Linked DNA regions of Cupriavidus necator N-1. The protein of the gene in region 2 binds, or shares a complex with, the protein of the main gene of each other region. Links are inferred from orthologs where the notes say so. Each region holds a gene or a part of one and is shown on either strand. Other genes may lie near its edges.

Region 1 (3,490 bases), 1.1 Mb from region 2 along the record:
CAGGTCTTCCACGGTCTTGATGAAATGCGACTGGCCGAAGATGAAGTTGGTGGCTTCCGGCTTGGTGACCGACACGACCGACAGTTCCATGACAGGCTCCCGAATGGCCGCAGGGCTTGCCGCCATCGGGTTCATGGTAGGGCGCGGGGTGGTGAATGCAAGGGGCGCGGCGCCACCGGCCTGCAAGCGCCTGCACACCCTTATGCGCGCTTTAGCAGCGGCGCCAGGTACTTGCCGGTAAAGCTGGCCTTGCTCCTGGCCACATCCTCCGGCGTGCCGCGCGCGATCACCTGCCCGCCGCCGGCGCCGCCTTCCGGCCCCATGTCGATCAGCCAGTCCGCGGTCTTGATGACGTCCAGGTTGTGCTCGATGATGACCACGGTATTGCCCTGGTCGCGCAGCTTGTGGATGACCTTGAGCAGCAGTTCGATGTCATGGAAGTGCAGCCCGGTGGTGGGCTCGTCCAGGATATAGAGCGTGCGCCCGGTATCGCGCTTGGACAGTTCCAGCGACAGCTTGACGCGCTGCGCCTCGCCGCCCGACAGCGTGGTCGCCGACTGCCCCAGCCGGATATAGCCCAGGCCCACGTCCAGCAGCGTCTGCAGCTTGCGCCGCACCACCGGCACGGCGCTGAAGAACTCATGCGCCTGTTCGACGGTCAGGTCCAGTACCTCGGAGATGTTCCTGCCCTTGTACAGCACCTCCAGCGTCTCGCGGTTGTAGCGCTTGCCGTGGCAGACATCGCAGGGCACATAGACGTCCGGCAGGAAGTGCATCTCGACCTTGAGCACGCCGTCGCCCTGGCAGGACTCGCAGCGCCCGCCCTTGACGTTGAACGAGAAGCGGCCCGGATCGTAGCCGCGCTCCTTGGCCGACGGCACGCCGGCGAACAGTTCGCGGATGGGCGTGAACAGGCCGGTGTAGGTGGCCGGGTTGGAGCGCGGCGTGCGGCCGATAGGGCTCTGGTCGACGTTGATGACCTTGTCGAAATGCTCCAGCCCCTCGATGCGGTCATGCGGCGCCGGCTCCGGCGTTGAGCCGTACAGGTGGCGCGCCACCGCGTGGTAGAGCGTGTCGTTGATCAGCGTCGACTTGCCCGAGCCGGACACGCCGGTGATGCAGGTCAGCAAGCCCACCGGCACCTCGGCGGTGACGTTGCGCAGGTTGTTGCCGCTGGCGTTGACAATGCGCAGCAGGCGCTCATCGTCGGGCGCGGCGCGTTCCTTCGGCACCTCGATGCGGCGCTGGCCGGACAGGTATTGCCCGGTCAGCGATGCCGGCGACTCCTCGATCTGCCGCGGCGTGCCCTCGGCCACGATCATGCCGCCGTGCACGCCGGCGCCCGGGCCGATGTCGACTACGTAGTCGCAGGCGCGGATCATGTCCTCGTCATGCTCGACCACCAGCACCGAGTTGCCGATGTCGCGCAGGTGCTTGAGCGTGCCGATCAGGCGGTCGTTGTCGCGCTGGTGCAGGCCGATCGAGGGTTCGTCCAGCACATACATCACGCCGGTCAGTCCCGAGCCGATCTGCGAAGCCAGCCGGATGCGCTGGGCCTCGCCGCCCGACAGCGTATCGGCGCTGCGCTCCAATGACAGGTAGTCCAGCCCGACGTTGTTCAGGAAGTTCAGCCGCGCCGAGATCTCCTTGATGATCTTGTCGCCGATCTCGCGCTTGGCGCCGTGCATGTCCAGCGTCAGGAAGTACGTCAGCGCGTCGCGCAGCGGCCAGCCGTTGATCTCGAAGATCGCGCGCGCCTGCTCGCCCTCGCCCAGCTTGACGTGGCGCGCCTCGGTGCGCAGGCGGGTGCCGTGGCAGGCGGGGCAGGGCTGGTTGTTCTGGTACTTGGCCAGTTCCTCGCGCACGGCGACCGAATCGGTTTCGCGGTAGCGGCGCTCCAGGTTGGGGATGATCCCTTCGAACACATGCTCGCGCACGGTGGTGCGGCCGCGTTCGTTGATATAGGTGAACGGGATCTCCTGCTCGCCCGAGCCGTGCAGCACCGACTGCTGCACGTTTTCCGGCAGCTCCTCGAACGGCGTCTCGGTGTCGAAGTCGTAGTACGCGGCCAGGCCTTGCAGCATCTGGAAGTAGAACTGGTTGCGGCGGTCCCAGCCCTTGATCGCGCCCGAGGCCAGCGACAGGTTGGGGAAGGCCACCACGCGCTTTGGGTCGAAGAAGGTGATCTGGCCCAGCCCGTCGCAGCTCGGGCAGGCGCCCATCGGGTTGTTGAACGAGAACAGCCGCGGCTCCAGCTCCTGCAGCGAATACGAGCAGATCGGGCAGGCAAACTTGGAGCTGAACATATGCTCCTTGCCGCTGTCGAGTTCCAGCGCAAGCGCGCGCCCATCGGCCAGGCGCAACGCGGTCTCGAACGACTCGGCCAGGCGCTGCTTGATGTCGGCGCGCACCTTGACGCGGTCCACCACCACTTCAATGGTGTGCTTCTCGGTCTTTTTCAGTTTCGGCAGCGCATCGACCTCATAGACCTTGGCCTCGGCCTCGTGCGCGGCGCCGCCGCCCGAGCGGATGCGAAAGCGCACGAAACCCTGCGCCTGCATGCTGTCGAACAGGTCCGAGTGCTCGCCCTTGCGGTCGGCCACCACCGGCGCCAGGATCATCAGCTTGGTGTCTTCCGGCAGTGCCAGCGCGGCGTCCACCATCTGCGACACGCTCTGCGCCTGCAGCGGCAGGTTGTGGTCGGGGCAGTAGGGCGTGCCGGCGCGCGCATACAGCAGGCGCAGGTAGTCGTGGATCTCGGTGACGGTGCCGACCGTGGAGCGCGGGTTGTGGCTGGTGGCTTTCTGCTCGATCGAGATCGCGGGCGACAGCCCCTCGATCAGGTCCACGTCCGGCTTTTCCATCAGCTGCAGGAACTGGCGGGCATAGGCGGACAGCGACTCCACGTAGCGGCGCTGGCCCTCGGCATAGAGCGTGTCGAAGGCGAGCGAGGACTTGCCCGAGCCCGACAGGCCGGTGATCACGATCAGCCGGTTGCGCGGCAGGTCGAGATTGATGTTCTTCAGGTTGTGGGTACGCGCCCCACGGATCTTGATTTCTTCCATATGCCGAAAAGTCGTCGCCAGACAGGCCGCCCTGCCGGGGTTGGCAAGGCTGTCTGAAGGAATCGCAAAACCCAGAAACAAGTACCGTATTTGGCACTTCCGACCGCTGGCGACGGCCGGAATGCGCGCCCGGGCACACGCCCGGGGGCCAGCTGGCATGGCCAGGTGACCCGGGAAGCGCGAAGGAGCAAACCTGTTAATATACCCAACTTCGGTTTCCGGGGTGGCCCGCGCCATGCAGGCGCCCGGCGAAGCCGCCGCCGGCCCCGGGTTCCGGGCGGCAACTTCCCCCCGCGATCCCGATCGAAACTGCCGTTGCGATGCACCGGCAGCCAGCCTGACAGATTCCACGATCCCACGATCGCAATGCCGTCGATCCAGTCTTCCTCCCCGGGTGCGGGTGCCGCTGACGCATCCCAGGCCCC
Region 2 (4,066 bases):
CAGGCCCAGGTTGGAGTGGCGGCTGGTGGTGTCATACGCGACCAGCCGCTGGGTCCATTCAAGCGCGCTGCCGCGCGCGGCGGTTTCGGTGACGGGCTGGCGGTGGGAGGCGGCGTGGGCAGGCATTGGGGCGTTATCGCTAACTTGTTAAGTACTTGATGCTACACCCGGTCGGGCGCCGCGTCCATGCAGGATGCCCGTCCTACGCCAGTTGCCGCAACGTATGCTTGATGGTCTGCGCGCGGATCGCCACGTCCGGCATCTTGGCCTCGATGCGCAGCTTGTCCTGCCCGGCCAGCTTGATATGGCGGTTCTTCTGCACCAGGTCGATGATGCGCATCGCGTCGATCGGCGGGTTGGGCACGAACTGCACGCTGATGGTGGCCTCGCCCGCGTCGATCTTGCGCACGCCCAGCGGCGCCGCGGCGATGCGCAGCCGGTGGGTCTCGACCAGTGCCTGCGCCTGCGCCGGCAGCCGGCCGAAGCGGTCGATCAGCTCTTCCTGGATGTCGTCCACGCGCTCGGCGGTCTCGCAGTTGGCCAGCCGCTTGTACAGCGACAGGCGCTCGTGCACGTCGGCGCAGTAGTCGTTGGGCAACAGCGCCGGCGTGCCCAGGTTGATCTCGGTGGTGGCGGCCAAGGGCGCCATCAGGTCGGGCTCCTTGCCCGCCTTGAGGGCCTTGACCGCGGCGTTGAGCATGTCGGTGTAGAGCTGGAAGCCGATCTCGTGGATCTCGCCCGACTGCTTGTCGCCCAGCACCTCGCCCGCGCCACGGATTTCCAGGTCGTGCATGGCCAGGTAGAAGCCGGAGCCCAGTTCTTCCATCTGCTGGATGGCCTCCAGCCGGCGCCCCGCCTGCTTGGTCAGGCCCTCGACGTCATGCACCAGCAGGTAGGCATAGGCCTGGTGGTGCGAGCGCCCGACCCGGCCGCGCAGCTGGTGCAGCTGCGCCAGGCCGAACTTGTCTGAGCGGTGGATCAGGATGGTGTTGGCGGTCGGCACGTCGATGCCGGTCTCGATGATGGTGGTGCACAGCAGGATGTTGTCGCGGCGCGCGACGAAGTCGCGCATCACGCGTTCCAGCTCGCGCTCGTGCATCTGGCCGTGCGCGACGGCAATGCGCGCCTCTGGCACCAGCTCGGCCAGCCGCGCGCGCTTGTTCTCGATGGTCTCGACCTCGTTGTGCAGGAAGTAGACCTGGCCGCCGCGCTTGAGCTCGCGCAGGATGGCCTCGCGGATCACGCCGTCTTCCTCGCGCCGCACGAAGGTCTTGATCGCCAGCCGCTTCTGCGGCGCGGTCGCGATCACCGAGAAGTCGCGCAGGCCTTCCAGCGCCATGCCCAGCGTGCGCGGGATCGGCGTGGCGGTCAGGGTCAGCACGTCGACCTCGGCGCGCAGGGTCTTCAACGCCTCCTTCTGGCGCACGCCGAAGCGGTGTTCCTCGTCGATGATGACCAGGCCCAGGCGCTCGAACCTGACCTGGTCGGACAGGATCTTGTGGGTGCCGATGACGATGTCGACGGTGCCTTCGTTGATCTGCTTGATGGCCGCGTCGATCTCTTTCTTGGTCTTGAAGCGCGACAGCTCGACGATGCGCACCGGCCATTCGGCAAAGCGGTCGGACAGCGTCTGGAAGTGCTGCTCGGCCAGCAGCGTGGTCGGCGCCAGCATCGCCACCTGCTTGCCGCCCAGCACCGCGACAAAGGCCGCGCGCAGCGCCACCTCGGTCTTGCCGAAGCCCACGTCGCCGCAGACCAGCCGGTCCATCGGCTTGCCCGAGGTCATGTCGGCGATCACCGCGGCAATGGCGGCGGCCTGGTCCGGCGTTTCCTCGAAGCCGAAGCTCTCGGCAAAGGTCTCGTAGTCCTTGGGCGAGAGCGGGAAGGCAAAGCCCTCGCGCGCGGCGCGGCGCGCGTACAGGTTGAGCAGCTCGGCAGCGGTGTCGCGGATCTGCTGGGCCGCCTTGCGCTTGGCCTTGTCCCACTGGCCCGAGCCCAGGTGGTGCAGCGGCGCGGTATCGGGATCGGCGCCGGAATAGCGCGAGATCACGTGCAACTGGTGCACCGGCACGTACAGCTTGCTGCCCTTGTCGTAGTCCAGGTGCAGGAATTCCTCGTCGCCCTGGCCCATGTCCAGCGTGACCAGGCCCTGGTAGCGGCCGATGCCGTGCTCGCTGTGCACCACCGGGTCGCCGATCTTCAGCTCGGCCAGGTCGCGCACCATCGAGTCAACGGCGGAGGCCTGCTCCTGCTTGCGGCGGCCGGTGCGGCGCGTGGTGCCGGCGTAGAGCTCGGCCTCGGTGACAAAGGCGATCTGCCACTGCGGCAGCGCAAAGCCGCTCTGCAGCGGCGCCACCGCGATCGAGAAATGCGCTTCGCCGGCCAGGAACGCGGCAAAGTCGTCCACCGGATGCGGGCGCAGGCCGCTTTCGGCAAAGAGCTGCAGCAGGGTCTCGCGCCGCCCGGCCGAGTCGGCGCACATCAGCACGCGGGTCTGCTTGTCGAGCAGCAGCGCTTCCAGGTTGACCAGCGGATCATCGGCGCGGCGGTTCACCGCGACGTCGGGCAGCATGGCCGAGAACGCGGCCTGGTCCGCATTGGCTTCGGCCTGGAGCACCAGGCGCGCCATCGGCTTGGCGGCAACGAAGAACTGCTCCTCGGACAGGAACAGGTCCGCGGGCGGCAGCAGCGGGCGCTCGCGGTCGTGGCGCATGAAGTTGTAGCGCTGCGTGGTATCGGCCCAGAAGCGGCGGATGGCCTCGTCGACATTGCCGGCGAAAGCCAACTGGGTATCGGCGGGCAGGTAGTCGAACACGGTTGCGCTGTGCTCGAAGAACAGCGGCAGGTAGTACTCGATGCCGGCCGATGGCACGCCGTTGCCGATGTCCTTGTAGATCGGCGACTTGGTCGGGTCGCCCTCGAACACCTCGCGCCAGCGGCCGCGGAAGGCGGTGCGCGCGGCTTCGTCTAGGGGGAACTCGCGCCCGGGCAGCAACCGCACCTCCTTGACCGGGTACAGGCTGCGCTGGGTATCGGGGTCGAAGGCGCGGATGGTTTCGATCTCGTCGCCGAACAGGTCGATCCGGTACGGCAGCGCCGAGCCCATCGGGTACAGGTCGATCAGGCCGCCGCGCACGCTGTATTCGCCGGGACGCATCACCGCGCTGACGTGCTCGTAGCCGGCCAGCGTGAACTGGGCCTTGAGCGCGTTCTCGTCCAGGCGCTCGCCCTGCTTGAAGAAGAAGGTGTAGGCCGCCAGGAAAGCCGGTGGCGCCAGCCGGTACAGCGCGGTGGTGGCCGGCACCAGCATCACGTCGCATTGCCCGGTCTGGATATCGTGCAGCGTGGCCAGGCGCTCGGACACCAGATCCTGGTGCGGCGAGAAGCTGTCGTAGGGGAGGGTTTCCCAGTCGGGCAGCAGGCGCACGCGCAGCTCGGGCGCGAACCAGGGGATTTCCTCGGCCAGGCGCTGGGCATCGACCGCGTGGGAGCACACCACGGCCAGCATCGGCGCGCGCTCGCGGTGCTGCCGAGCGTACGCGGCCACAGCCAGCGCATCGGCCGAGCCGCGCAGGCCGGCCACGCTGTGGCGCAGCCCCGGCTTGACCAGCGGCAGGTTGAGAAAGGGGAAGGCGGGCTTGGCGTCAGGCATGTCGGCAGCGGGGCGTTCAAAACGACGATACCCCGCCGGCATTGCGGGCGGGGGTCGGAGCAGGGGACCTCAACGGCCCGTGCCGGGCACGCGTCAATGCGGAATGGCGCGGCATGGCGACGGGCAAGGGCCGTATTATAGAATGCGCACCGGTTGTCCCGCTGGCCATGCTGGCCGGCAGGCGCCCGCGCCTCTTTCACTCCACCCCGATCCTGTGTCCGCTCGCCGCTTTGCCCTGATTCCCTGTGCCGGTTCCGGCAGCCGCGCCGGCGGCGCCGTGCCCAAGCAATACCAGACCGTGGCCGGCCGGCCGATGATCTGGTACGCGCTGGCGGCGTTCTCCGCGTGCGACGCCATCAACGCCACCGCGCTGGTGCTGGCGCCCGACGACATGCCGCTGGAATCGCGCTTCGG

The links.
Region 1: the proteins of mfd (region 2) and uvrA are in contact, whole or in part, in a crystal structure (PDB 4DFC), measured with the Escherichia coli proteins. The link is inferred for Cupriavidus necator N-1 from one-to-one orthologs.

What each region holds. Positions count from the first base shown.
Region 1 is NC_015726.1:408,535-412,024, forward strand. What follows is about bases 1-3,423. They hold uvrA (excinuclease ABC subunit UvrA), read right to left. Parts: upstream 3,066-3,423; coding sequence 201-3,065; downstream 1-200. Other genes in these bases: CNE_RS02035 (adenosine-specific kinase), read right to left, coding at 1-90. Also shown: CNE_RS02045 (MFS transporter), read left to right, coding at 3,432-3,490. UniProt on the Escherichia coli protein: The UvrABC repair system catalyzes the recognition and processing of DNA lesions. UvrA is an ATPase and a DNA-binding protein. A damage recognition complex composed of 2 UvrA and 2 UvrB subunits scans DNA for abnormalities.
Region 2 is NC_015726.1:1,495,515-1,499,580, forward strand. The notes cover bases 3-4,001. They hold mfd (transcription-repair coupling factor), read right to left. Parts: upstream 3,653-4,001; coding sequence 203-3,652; downstream 3-202. Other genes in these bases: argE (acetylornithine deacetylase), read right to left, coding at 3-126; ispD (2-C-methyl-D-erythritol 4-phosphate cytidylyltransferase), read left to right, coding at 3,795-4,001. Outside these bases: more of argE, read right to left, coding at 1-2; more of ispD, read left to right, coding at 4,002-4,066. UniProt on the Escherichia coli protein: Couples transcription and DNA repair by recognizing RNA polymerase (RNAP) stalled at DNA lesions. Mediates ATP-dependent release of RNAP and its truncated transcript from the DNA, and recruitment of nucleotide excision repair machinery to the damaged site.